2 regions of the Janthinobacterium sp. FT14W genome follow, and region 2 is predicted to be linked to the other one. Evidence: predicted binding sites of a transcription regulator. Region 2 holds the regulator's gene; the other holds the start of a gene.
What was found. Region 2 encodes FNR, which switches genes on or off when oxygen is low (the NO sensors DNR and NnrR bind a similar motif). Its sites were predicted from a motif close to TTGATNNNNATCAA; they were not measured.
Positions count from the first base shown of each region.

Region 1 (6,592 bases), on a different contig from region 2:
GAGCGCCACGGCTACTTCGCGGCCGACCGGGTCGACAGCCAGCCTGGCAAGCCCGTCTTCAACCGCATCGTCACCCTGAAAGACAGCTGGCAGCCCGCGAAATAAGGGCTGGACGGCATACGGAAAAAACCGCTGCGGCGGTTTTTTTTCGTTTCAAGGAGAAACATTGCCAGTTGACTACCTTAACAATAGTTTTGTATATTGTGCACATATTAAGCAATTTACAATTGTGCTTGTGCAACTCAGCAAGGTCACCGCCCTACAGGCGGCACCCGATTCCACCTCCTGATGCGGATTGCGATGTCCTCTACTGCCGGCGAGCAACAGTTAGCCCCTGAAAAAAGACCACTCTGGCTGCTCGGCTTCGTGCTGTCGCTGATGGCGGGCCTGCTGTTCTACGTGGCCGCTTCGCTGTCGATCGAAAACGATGCCAGCGAACTGTTCAACAATCTGGCCCGCAATACCCAGAAAAACATCGAATCGCGCATCAGGTCGTATGCCAACCTGCTGCGCGGCACGGCCAGCCTGTTCCACGCCAACGAACACGTGAGCCGCGAGCAATTCCACCGCTACGTGGCAAACATCTCCTTGCAACAGAACTACCCGGGCGTGATGAATCTCAATTACAGCCAGGAACTCGACGGTGTGCAGCGCACCGCCTTCGAAGCGGCCATGCAGCGCGATTATCCGCCCTGGCGCGACGGCTATCCGCCGTTTGCCATCGAGCCACCCGCCCCGCGCGCCCGATATTCCGTGCTGACGTACATCGAGCCGATTGCCAGCGCCCCGGAGAAGTTTGGCTACGACATCGCCTCGCGCCCCCTGATCGCCGAAGCGCTGGCGCAGTCGCGCGATTCGGGGCAGATCAGCAATTCCGGCGTCCCCGTGCCGATGGAAGGCCGGCCGCAGCTGACGGGCATGGCCATGCGCCTGCCCGTGTACCGCCACGGCATGCCGACCGGCACAGTGGAGCAAAGGCGCGCGGCCTACCAGGGTTCCGTCGGCATCGGCTACGACCTGGTGACGATGATGCGCAGCGCGCTGGCCGACATGCCGGTACGCAATGTCCGCCTGACCCTGTTCGATATCGGCCCGCAGGCGCGCGAACCGCTGGACTTGCCGCACGACATGCACCCTGTCTTCGACAGCACGACGGCGGGCATGCATGCGCCCTGGTGGCTGCCAGGCAACTCCGGCCGGTATCTGAGCAGCACGATGCTGATCGAACATAATGGCCGCGTGTGGCAAGCGCTGTTCAGCGTGCGCAAGAGCGACCTGTATACGCGCTTCGGCGCCTTCCTGCCGTGGTTGGCCCTGCTGACGGGCTTTGCCAGCACCATGCTGCTGTATATGCTGTTTCATACCCTGGCGTCGTCGCGCCGGCGCGCCATCCAGATGGCCACGGGCATGACGGAGGAATTGCGCGCCAGCCAGATCCGCCTGCAACTGTCGCACCAGAAACTGCGCCGCCTGGCGGCCCATGCCGACCAGATCAAGGAAGAAGAACGCAAGCGCATCGCGCGCGAAATCCACGACGACCTGGGACAGAACCTGCTGGTGCTGCGCATCGACGCCGACATGCTGGCCTCGCGCACGCAGCGCCGCCACCCGCGCCTGAACGCCCGCGCCCGCTCGACCCTGGAGCAGATCGACGCCACCATCAAGAGCGTGCGGCAGATCATCAACGACTTGCGTCCAACCGTGCTGGACCTGGGCGTGAATGCGGCCGTCGAATGGCAGGTGGCGCAGTTTCGCCTGCGCACGGGCATTGCCTGCGAAGTGAGCGAAAGCCACGACGATATTTGCCTGAGCGACCAGTGCGCCACGGCCCTGTTCCGCATCCTGCAGGAATCCTTGAGCAATATTTCCCAGCATGCCAATGCCAGCCGCGTGCAAGTCAAGCTGGAAAAGTGCCGCGATACGGTGTCGATGAGCGTCAGCGACAACGGCGTGGGTGCGGCCATCGACGGACGCAACAAGCTGGGCTCGTTTGGCCTGGTGGGCATCGAGGAGCGCATCAAGTTACTGGGGGGTACTTTCCACATCGAAAGCAGCCCCGGTGCCGGCATGAGCGTGCACGTCAGCGTACCGCTGGGCGCGGACGCCACCGCATTTCCCTACCAGGAGGAAAGCAGGGCCAGCACCTGACGGGCACGCCCGCTTGAAACAAGCTCGACTTGCGTATTTTGTGATTAGGTGCAATATTGATGTAGAACAATTAGCCTGGCAGGCAGCATCCAGGCACCCTTCCACTTGCCAGGAGTTCTCGCCACCAGCCAGCTATTTTTCGCCGTTTTTTCTCACGCAGCGCTTTTACGATACCCACGACTAAAGGACACCCATGGATACGAACGACAGTTTCAAGGCAATTGCCGATTTGAATTTGGACGCGATCAAGGTCAAGCTGATGCACCGGGAATCCGGCGAAGGATGGAGCCTGGAGAAGGCAAATGCGGTGGAGTTCGAATACCGGCGCTTCCTGATCCTGATGAAACAGTTTCCGGAAGAAGAAACGGCGCCGCTGATGGACGTCGATACCTTCTGGCACTACCACATCCTCGACACCTTGAAATATGCGGCCGACTGCGAACAGGTCTTCGGCTACTTCCTGCATCACTTCCCGTACATCGGCTTGCGCGGCGAGGACGACGAAGCGGCGCACCACCGCGTGGGCGAGCGCATGAAGCAGCTGTACGAGCAAACGTTCGGGGAAGACTATATCCGCGCAGAAACCGCGTATTCGGGCCGCGCCGTGCAGGCGGCCTATTCGGGACGGGCCGTGCAAGCCGCGTATTCAGGACGGGCTGTACAAACAGCATTTTCCAGTGCGGCGGTACAGGCGACGGCGTACTCGGGCCGGGCCGTGCAGACGGCGTTTTCCAGCGCAGCGGTGCAGGCGACCGCGTATTCGGGCCGCGCGACCGGTGCTGCCAGCACCGCATTTTCCAGCGCACCCGCCACACTGGCCGCCGCAGTGGTCAAGTCGTCCACGACTGGCCTGGAGATGGGGCGTTTCTATATCGATCGCCCGGTGCTGAACCGCGACACGCAATAGAGAAAACAAAGGTGGCTGCCGCACGCGGCAAGCTTGACTTACCCAGACGGCACCTCTCAGTTTGCCGTCTGTCAGGCGCTCTTAGGCAGCCATCAGTTCGCGCAGTTCACGAATGCTGAAATCGCTGATTTCATGCATGCGGATGAGGATCGTGGCGCCGATCGGCAAGGTATTGTGACGAATCTTGCTGATGACAGGCGGCGCCACTTCCAGAGCACGCGACAGGGCGGCATCGTTTTTCAGTTGCAGCTTGTCGATGATCGCATCGAGGACGCGATTCGGGTTGTAGGTAGGCAAAGAGGTAATTTGTTTGAGAGACATGATCAAAAATCCGACTTGTTGTATTAATGCAAAAAGAAACCGAATGTCTCTTCTGCAATAATTCAGGGTAAACACACTAAAAAGCGCCATCACTTATGCGGCATTTACGCCGCAAACAATATAATACACGCTATTGTTGATTTTTGCGTAACTTAAAGCAAAATTGTGATAATTGAAGAGAATTGACGCACTTGGAATGTGCTAGAGGATAACTCAAATCGGAAAAATTTGCTGCAAGTCATCAATTTTTACAATGAAGAACGCCGCTACGCATGAACCAGGCAATCGCCATGAGCGCGCTCAGGCGTACCATTTCCGCTGACAAGTGCCAGCCTTGAACGGCCACGCCGGCCGGGGTGGCCCGCAGACTGGCGCTAGGGAAGGCGTCCACGCGGCACCAGGCCAGTTGCCGGCGAATTTCATCGGGTGGCGGCGGTGGTTGCAACGCACGCTCACGGCGGCGCATATAGGCGCGCACCTGTTCCTTGCTGGGGTGACTCGTAGCTCGCATGGCTCGCTCCTGCTGACTGGAAACGACGTCGCGCTAATTGTAGAGCCCGCCACAAATAGCCAAGACGCGTGACGACATTGCTCACCATATCGCCGGCTCGCCATGACACGTTTGCGCTACATCAAATGGCAAGGCCCCGGCATTGCACCGAAGCCCATGCTGCCCCACGGCCTGCCGGCCGGCGGCCCATCCTTATTTCTTTTGCTGGCGTACGCGCTGTTGCTGCTTTTCCTGCGTTTGCTGGCGATTCTGCTTGCGCTCGAACAGGGTGACCGCATCTTTCTTGGCTTGCTCGACGGTACGCATTTCCTCATGCGCATCGTGCGGGACAAAAAATTCGGCGTCCTGCGCCGCCACGACCAGCTTGATGGCGGCGTCGTCATCGAGGTCATACAGTTCCGTCAGGACGGTGGTGACCTCGTCCAGGTATTCTTCGTAAGTGAGGATGCTCATGCTGTATTCCTTAAGTGAATGGCGCAGCGCCGGAACGGCGCGCTGCGCGCCGGCCCAGGAAAAGTGCGCAGGTAACCGGCCATTTTACCCGATGCGGGCCCCGCCGGCAGCCAGCGGCCGCAAGGCATCGGCCACGTGCGCGTAGCGCAGGCGCACGCCCAGTTCGCGCTTGATGCGCGTATTGCGCAGGCGACGCGATTCGGACATGAACGACAGCAGCATCGGCGTGACCACTTGCTGCAGCTCGGCACGCGGCAGGCGCGGCGCACGCGGCAAGCCGAAGGTATCGGCCACGGCATCGAAATACTCCGCCATTTTGAGCTCGCTGTCATCGCTGGCGTGATACACGCGTCCCGGCTTGCCCCGCCACAAGGCCCGCTCGATGATGCGGGCCAGGTCATCGGCATGGATATGGTTGGTGTACACGTCGTCGCCCGCGGCCAGGGCCGGCGTGCCTTCGCGCAGGCGCTTCAGGGGCAGGCGGTCGTCCGCATAGATGCCGGGCACGCGCAGGATGGCCACGCTGGCGCCGCGGCGCGCGCCCCAGTCCCGCAAGACCTGTTCGGCGTCGACGCGGCGGCGCGCGCGCGCATTCGCCGGCGCCACCGGCCGCGCCTCATCGACCCAGGCGCCAGCGCAATCGCCATATACGCCGCTGGTGCTCACATACACCATGCGGGCATGCTCGGGTAAAATGGCGACCAGATTGCGCGTGCGCCGGTCCAGCACGCCCGACGACAGGGGCGGCGCCAGGTGCACGACCATGGGCGCCAGCCCCGCCAGCCGTTGCAGGCTGGCGCGGTCGTCGAGGTTGGCCACGATGGGCACGGCGCCGGCGGCCCGCAGCTGGGCGCAGCGCGCCGGCTGGCTGGTGACGGCAAAGACGCGAAAGCGCGCGCGCAGCAAGGGCAGCAGCCGCATGCCCACATCGCCGCAGCCCAGGATCAGCAGGCGCGGCAAGCCCACGGGCTTGCGCAAAGAGTGCATTAACATATTTTTCATCTCAAGGATTGTATGACTTTTCAAGTTACTGTTCAGCCCAGCGGCCACCAGTTCAGCTGCGAAGCGGACGAAACTGTGCTGGCGGCGGCGATACGCGCCGGCGTGGGCTTGCCATATGGCTGTAAAAATGGCGCCTGCGGCTCCTGCAAGGGCAAAGTAGTTGCCGGCAAGGTAGAGCACAAGGCACACCAGCAACGCGCCCTGACGCCGGAAGAGGAAGCGGCCGGCCTTTCCCTGTTCTGCTGCGCCACCACGAATGCGGACCTCGTCATCGAAGCACGCGAAGTGGCGGGCAGCAGCGACTACCCGATCAAGAAAATGCCGTCGCGCGTGACCACCATCGAAAAAGTCGCGCCCGACGTCGTCGTGCTGACCCTGCAGCTGCCGGCCAGCGAGCGCCTGCACTACCGCGCCGGACAGTATATCGAAATCCTGTTGCGCGACAACAAACGCCGCAGCTACAGCATGGCCGGCGCGTCCGCCGACGGCGGCCCCGTGAGCCTGCACATCCGCCACCTGCCGGGCGGCCTGTTCACCGACCAGGTGTTCGGCACCCTGAAGGAGCGCGACATCCTGCGCTTCGAAGGCCCGATGGGGACCTTCTTCCTGCGCGAAGATTCCGACAAACCCGTCGTGCTGCTGGCCTCGGGCACGGGCTTTGCCCCGCTGAAAGCCATCGTCGAACACATGATCAGCGAGAAGTCCCCGCGCCCGATCACCCTGTACTGGGGCGGCCGCCGCCCGCAGGACCTGTACATGGATGCGCTGTGCCGCCAATGGGCCGCCGACCTGCCGCAATTCACGTATGTGCCCGTCGTGTCGGAAGCCTTGCCGGAAGACGCCTGGAGCGGCCGCACGGGCTTCGTGCACCAGGCCGTCATCGCCGACTTGCCCGACCTGTCCGGCCATCAGGTGTATGCCTGCGGCGCGCCCGTGATGGTCGATTCGGCCCACCGCGATTTCGTGCAGTTGTGCCAGTTGCCATCCGACGAGTTCTACGCGGACGCCTTCACCACGGAAGCCGACCTGGCCAAGTAAGCATCCAGACAGCGGGGTGCTGCTGGCGCGGCATCCGCTGCCGCCACCGCTCCATCCCGCCGTTCCCTGGAAATCCCATGTCCCTCGCATCTGCCGGCAACGGCTTCAGCATCCTGCGTCACCGCAATTTCGCCTTCTACCTTTCCGCCCGCGTGCTGGGCACGCTTGCCGTGCAGATGCAAAGCGTGGCCATCGGCTGGCAGGTGTACCAG
Region 1 covers NZ_WFLL01000018.1:44,896-51,487, forward strand. Annotated here, with positions in the region: gene GCN74_RS14045 (glutamine--tRNA ligase/YqeY domain fusion protein) at 1-105, shown strand, start outside; gene GCN74_RS14050 (CHASE domain-containing protein) at 301-2,148, shown strand; gene GCN74_RS14055 (glycine-rich domain-containing protein) at 2,342-3,055, shown strand; gene GCN74_RS14060 (hypothetical protein) at 3,137-3,376, opposite strand; gene GCN74_RS14065 (hypothetical protein) at 3,618-3,887, opposite strand; gene GCN74_RS14070 (hypothetical protein) at 4,080-4,340, opposite strand; gene GCN74_RS14075 (NAD-dependent epimerase/dehydratase family protein) at 4,425-5,342, opposite strand; gene GCN74_RS14080 (CDP-6-deoxy-delta-3,4-glucoseen reductase) at 5,355-6,380, shown strand; gene GCN74_RS14085 (MFS transporter) at 6,458-6,592, shown strand, end outside.
Region 1: the regulator FNR is predicted to act here: its motif matches at 2,205-2,218, upstream of GCN74_RS14055 (glycine-rich domain-containing protein).

Region 2 (6,592 bases):
GGTGGGCGGCGAGCACCTGGGCGGCGTCGGCCGGGTGGAATTGCTGGGCGCCATCGCCGAGTGCGGCTCCATCACGCAGGCGGCCAAGCTTGTGAAGATGAGCTACAAGGCGGCCTGGGACGCCATCGACGCCATGAACAACCTGGCCGGCGAGCCGCTGGTCGAGCGCCTGACGGGCGGCAAGGGCGGCGGCGGCACGCGGCTGACGCCACGGGGGCGCCAGCTGGTCGACAATTTCCGTATCATCGAGCGCGAGCATGCCCGCTACCTGCGCCAGCTGGGCAGCCAGGCGGAAGGCATCGCCGACGATCTTTTACTCATACGGAGAATGGCCATGAAAACCACGGCACGCAATCAATTCCTGGGCAAAGTTGCTGAACTAAAACAGGGCGCCGTCAACGACGAAGTGACCCTGGAATTGCCAGGCGGCCAGCACATCGTCGCCATCGTCACGCGCGACAGCAGCGCAAGCCTGGGCCTGGTGCCGGGCGCGGAAGCGTTCGCGCTGGTCAAGGCATCGTCCATCATCCTCGTGGCCGACAGCGAAGGGGCGCGCTTTTCCGCCCGCAACCAGCTGACCGGCACCGTCACGCGCGTGCAAACGGGCGCCGTCAACACGGAAGTGGTGCTGGACCTGCCGCGCGGCGGCACGATAGCCGCCATCATCACGAACCAGAGCAGCAGCGACCTGGCCATCGAGCTCGGCAGTAATGTGACGGCCATCTTCAAGGCGTCCAGCGTGATCCTGGGCGTGCCGGCGTAAACGGCGACGCTGAGCAAAGTTCCGGGGTCAGACCCGGCGGGTCTGACCCCAGCTTTACGTTGCAGGCCTAATCCTGCAACCGCGACAACCAATCGGCCGCCGCCGCCAGCGCCAGTTCCAGTTCCTGCGCCGTGTGCGCCAGCAGCGCCGGCACCGCATCGAAGCGGCCCCCATCGATGGCTTCCTCGGTGGCAAACGCGGCGCGGATCAGGCGCTTGGTGCCCAGGGTGCCCACGGAACCGCGCACGCCGTGCAGGATGCGCGCCACGTCGCTGTGGCGGCCCGCTTGCAACGCCGTTTCGGCGTCGCGCACGGGCGTCATGCCTTTGTTCAGTGCGTCTTCCACCATGCGCCGCAGCACGCCGCGCCCCTTTGCATCGCGCCCCATCACGCGCATCAGGGGCGCCATGGAAAATACTTCCTCGTCGGCACCGGGCACCGGCTCCGCCGTCTGCACTTGCGGACGCTTGGGCAGGTGGCGCAGGATGACTTCCATCATCTCTTCCACCACCACGGGCTTGGCGATGAAATCGCTGATGCCGGCCGTCATGCAGCGTTCGCGTTCGGACGCCAGCACGCCGGCCGTCATGGCGATCACGGGCAGGTTCAACCGCAGTTCCGTGCGGATGATGTGGGTGGCGCTGAAACCGTCCATGACGGGCATCTGCATGTCCATCAGCACGATGTCGTAGCGCAGCGCCTCCGTGCGCAGCCGTTCCACGGCCTGCAAGCCGTCGCCCACCACGTCCAGGGTGGCGCCCATGTGTTCGAGGATGCCGCGCGCCACGGCCTGGTTCAGGTGGTTGTCCTCCACCAGCAGGAAATGCACGCCGGCCAGTTCCGTGCCCAGCGGCTGGTGCAGGATGCGCTGCTCGCCGCCGTCGTCCTTGGCGATCAGCGCCTGGTGCAGGGCATCGAACAGGCTCGAGCCCGTGATCGGCTTCATCAGCACGACGTCGGCCTCGGCCGCGCTGGAGATTTCCTCCAGGTGGTTGCGGGCAAACGCGTTGACCATCACCACGATGGGCTGGCGCTGGCCAGCGGCGGCCTGGCGGATGGCCTTGGCCGTGGCCAGGCCGTCCATCACGGGCATGTGCCAGTCGGCCAGCACCACGTCGTACGGCTGCTGCTGCGCCAGGCGTTCGCGGTACAGTTCGATGGCGGCAAAGCCGGAATCCACTTCGTCGGCCAGCCAGCCCCATGCCTCGATCAGTTTGACGATCAGTTCGCGCGTGGTGCGGTTATCGTCCGCCACCAGCAGGCGCAGCTGACCCAGGGCCGGCGTGCGCCGCGTTTCGGCCGGCTGCGCCAGCATCTCGAACGGCACGCTGAACCAGAAGCGGCTGCCCTTGCCTTCGCTGCTGGCGACGGCGATTTCGCCGCCCATCATGTGGATCAGCTGCTTGCTGATGGCCAGGCCCAGGCCCGTGCCGCCGAAGCGCCGCGTGATGCTCTGGTCGCCCTGTGAAAACGCGGCAAACAGCTGCTGTTGCTGCTGCGCCGTCATGCCGATGCCCGTGTCGCGCACTTCAAAGCGCAGCCGGGCGCTGCCCTGCTGGCTGTCGGCCAGGCTGACGGCCACCACCACTTCGCCGCTCTCCGTGAACTTGATGGCATTGCCGGCCAGGTTGACGAGGATTTGCTGCAGGCGCTGGGCGTCGCCCACGAGGCGCCGCGGCACGTCGGGCTCGACGGCGATGGCCAGTTCCAGCTCCTTCTCGCCCGCATTCATGGTCATCGTCGTGGCCAGGGTATTCATGACTTCGTCGAGGTCGAATTCGACGGGCGACAATTCCATGCGGCGCGCCTCGATCTTCGAGTAATCGAGCACGTCATTGAGGATGCCCAGCAGCGACTGGCCCGCCACGCGCACCATGGTCAGGTATTTGCGCTGTTCCGTGTCGAGTCTGGTGTTGCCCAGCAAATACACCATGCCCAGCACGGCATTGAGGGGCGTGCGGATTTCATGGCTCATGTTGGCCACGAAGTCGCTCTTCGCGCGGTTGGCCGCCTCGGCCCGGTCGCGCTCCCGCTCCAGCTCTGCCGCGCGCGCTTCGAGTTCCTGCTGCAGGCGGTCGCGTTCGCTCATCAGGCCGTTGAACGCTTCCGTCAGTTCGCCGATCTCGTCGCGCTGCTGCACCGGCACGGGTGTAAAACGGCTGCCGCTGCTACGCAGGGCCAGCAGGGTGTCGCGCAGGCGCACCAGCGGCGACAGCAGGCGCACGGTCACCCAGCCCAGAACGGCAGCGGCCAGCAGCGAGGCGAGGATGCTCCACAGCACCAGACGGTACAGCACGCCATCGAACGGTTCGAAGGCGTCTTCGACGGGCAGCGAGGCGGCCAGCAGCCAGTTCACGGACTTCAGGCGCTTGAAGCTGTTGACGGCCGTGACGCCGCGGCTGTTGGTGCTGACCATGCTGCCTTCGCCGTCTTCCTTCAGCAGCTGCGTGGTCGTCAGGTTGGCATTCGGCTTGCGCGGCTGCAGCAAGCGGCTGGTATCGGGATGCAGCACGTAGCGCGGCACGTCGCCGCGCGTGAGGATGAAGTAATAGCCGCTCTTGCCGATCTTTTCCGTGCGCAGGCGCCCCAGCAGGTTGTCCTTGTACAGGCGCAGCACGCCGATCACCACGCCAGCCACCTGGCCATCGGCAGCCAGCACGGGCGCCACCATCTGCACGATGGGCATGCCGCTCGATTTGCCCAGCATCGGTTCGGTGATCATGGGCTGGCGCGTGCGCAGGACGGTCTGGAAATACTCGCGTTCGGCGACGTTGATGCCGGCGCGTCCTGTCACCAGCGGCATGTCGGCCACGACGGCGCCTTGCGCGTCGAGCACCAGCACGTCGTCGAACAGCACCAGCATCGAGCGGCGCGCATAGTATTCGCGCAGCTTGGCGGGCTGGGCGATCAATTCCGGCGGCTGCTGCCGGGCCGTCAGGGTGACGATCTGCAGCAGCATGGCCAGCTTGTCGTCGAGCTCGGCAGCGGTGCGGCTGATCAGGGAAGACTGCTGGCTCAGCAGTACTTTGGTGAAGTCGGCGCGCATGTGCTGCACCTGGATCATGGTGACGAGCGCGATCATGGCGATCGAGGTCAGGCTGGTGGCCAGCGCGACTTTTGCTTTGATGCCGAGAGGCTTCATGATTTCCTTTTCAGTACCGGGCGGCACAGGCGGCAGATAATGCTGTCAGGAATTTTCCTATCAATGCCCGAGCTTGGCAAGCGCCGCTGCGCAAATTGCCTTGCCCCATACGGGCTTTTGACGATGTTGCCATATAATTAAAGGCTGGACGTCGTTTATTCGCCGAAATTACCGTGAAATTGGCACACGGCAACCCTGTATGCAGTAAACTTGTTGTTGCATTTTCTAAAAGGTACCGACATGACTGAAGCGTTACTCACTCCAACCTTGCCCACAGTGAACGTGGAGGCGTTGCGTGCGCGATGCTCGACCTGCAGCATGCATCAATTGTGCCTGCCGATGGGCCTGGATGTGGGTGATATGGACCGGCTGGACCAGATCATCGGTCGCCGCCGCAAGATCGCGCGCGGCGCCTCGCTGTTCCGCATCGGCGACTCGTTCCAGAACCTGTATGCGATCCGCCTGGGGCACTTCAAGACCTACCAGATCAATCCGGGCGGCGAAGAGCAGGTGACGGGTTTCCAGATGGCTGGCGAACTGCTGGGCATGGACGCCATCAGCGCCGACCGCCACCACTGTAATGCCGTGGCGCTGGAAGACAGCGAAGTGTGTGAAATTCCGTTTTCAAGCCTGGAACAATTGCTGGGCAATATGCCGACCCTGCTGCGCCATTTCCACCGCATGATGAGCCAGGAAATCACGCGCGAGCAAAGCGTCATGCTGTTGCTGGGCAATATGCAGGCGACCCAGCGCTTTGCCGCCTTCATCGTCAACCTGGCGTCGCGCTACGAGGCACGCGGCTATTCGGGCAGCAATTTCCAGCTGCGCATGTCGCGCGAGGAAATCGGCAACTACCTGGGCCTGACCATCGAGAGCGTCAGCCGCTTATTGTCGAAATTCAAGAAGGAAGGCTGGCTGCGCGTCTCGAACCGCGAGATCGAGATCCTGCAGCCGGCCAAGCTGAAGGCCATTACGGCCGGCACGGACAACTGCAAGTAAGATTTACAGCTCTTCATCCGCCTGCAGCGCGATGCTGCGCTGCAGGGGCCAGGTCCAGATGCCGGACAGGCGCCATTCGCGTTTGTCGTTTTCCACCAGCACCTGCCAGCGGCTGCGCTCGAGCATGGGCAGCGCCACCGAAAAGTTGCCGGCCGCATCAGGCTGCAGCAGCAGCTTGATGTCTTTTTCCGGCTGGGTCGCGTGCGCCAGGTGCAGCTGCAGCGGCGCCCGATACGCCTTGCCGAAGCTGTGCACGGAACCGCTGAGGCGCGCTGCCGCCACGTCGTACGATAGCTTGCTTGACATGGCCAGGTCGCTGGCGACCGTATCGCGCCGCAAGTCCTGGTTGATCGCCTTGCCCTGCTTGTAATAATCGCCCACCACCAGCGCGTCGGGCTGCGTAAACGCGATATAGCCCATGGTGCTGCCGACGACGACGGACAGGCCGGGGCCGATCATCAGCAGCCATGGCCAGCGATGCTTGTACCACGGCGCCACGGGGGCTTGCAGCTTGAGGCTGTCGGACATGATATTTCTCCTGTTTAAGCGGCCAATCCCCATGCGGGGATTGGCCTTCCTGCATTAGCGCGGCACGATGAAGACCGCGCTTTCACGCACGTGCAGCGATGGGTCGTCCAGCGATTGCAGCTCGATCGCAATCTTGTTCGAGCCCTTCTCGCCCACGCCGTGCGGCGCGCGCAGGCGGATGGGCCAGCCCAGGGTTTCCGTCGGCTGCAGGGTCACTTCATCGCGCGTCAGCAAGGTCAGGCCCGGCAAGCCGGATACGCTGATTTTAAAATGCTGGCTTTGCTCCGAGGTGTTCATGATCTGCAGCCGGTAGACGTTCTCGATCATGCCGTCTTCCACTTCGCGTCCCATCGAACCGCGGTCGCGGATCACGTCCATTTTCAATGGCGTGCGCAGGGCCAGCGAGGTACATACGGCGATGATGATCAGGGCCAGGATGGAAGTGTAGATCAGGACGCGCGGGCGCATGGCGCGCTGGCGTATCTGCTTCGAATTGAAGTTGTTTTCCATCGCATGGTCGGTACTGTAGCGTACCAGTCCCCGTGGCCGGTCGACCTTGTCCATCACGCTGTTGCAGGCATCGACGCAGGCGGCGCAGCCGATGCATTCATACTGCAGGCCGTTGCGGATATCGATGCCGGTCGGACACACCTGCACGCACAGGGTGCAGTCGATGCAGTCGCCCAGCTTGTCGTTGTTGCCGGCCTTCTTGCTCATGGCGCCACGGGGTTCGCCCCGCTTGGCATCGTAGGTGATGATCAGCGTGTCCTGGTCGAACATGGCGCTCTGGAAACGCGCGTAGGGGCACATGTATTTGCACACCTGCTCGCGCAGCCAGCCCGCGTTGCCGTAGGTTGCCAGGCTGTAGAACAAGACCCAGAACCATTCCCAGGGACCGAAGTTCAGGGTGGTCACCGCCTGCGCCAGTTCCTTGATCGGCGTGAAGTAGCCGACAAAGGTAAAGCCCGTCCACAGGGCGATGGCGCCCCACACCAGGTGCTTGGCCGTCTTCTTGGCCGTCTTGCGCAAGGACGGGCCCTGCTTGTCGAGGGCCATGCGCGCGCTGCGCGTGCCCTCGATCTTGCGTTCCACCCACAGGAAGATTTCCGTGTATACCGTTTGCGGGCAGGAAAAGCCGCACCACACCCGCCCGGCAATGG
Region 2 covers NZ_WFLL01000032.1:20,165-26,756, reverse strand. Annotated here, with positions in the region: gene GCN74_RS19980 (TOBE domain-containing protein) at 1-763, shown strand, start outside; gene GCN74_RS19975 (response regulator) at 831-3,905, opposite strand; gene fnr (fumarate/nitrate reduction transcriptional regulator Fnr) at 4,146-4,904, shown strand; gene GCN74_RS19965 (FixH family protein) at 4,908-5,432, opposite strand; gene ccoG (cytochrome c oxidase accessory protein CcoG) at 5,487-6,592, opposite strand, start outside.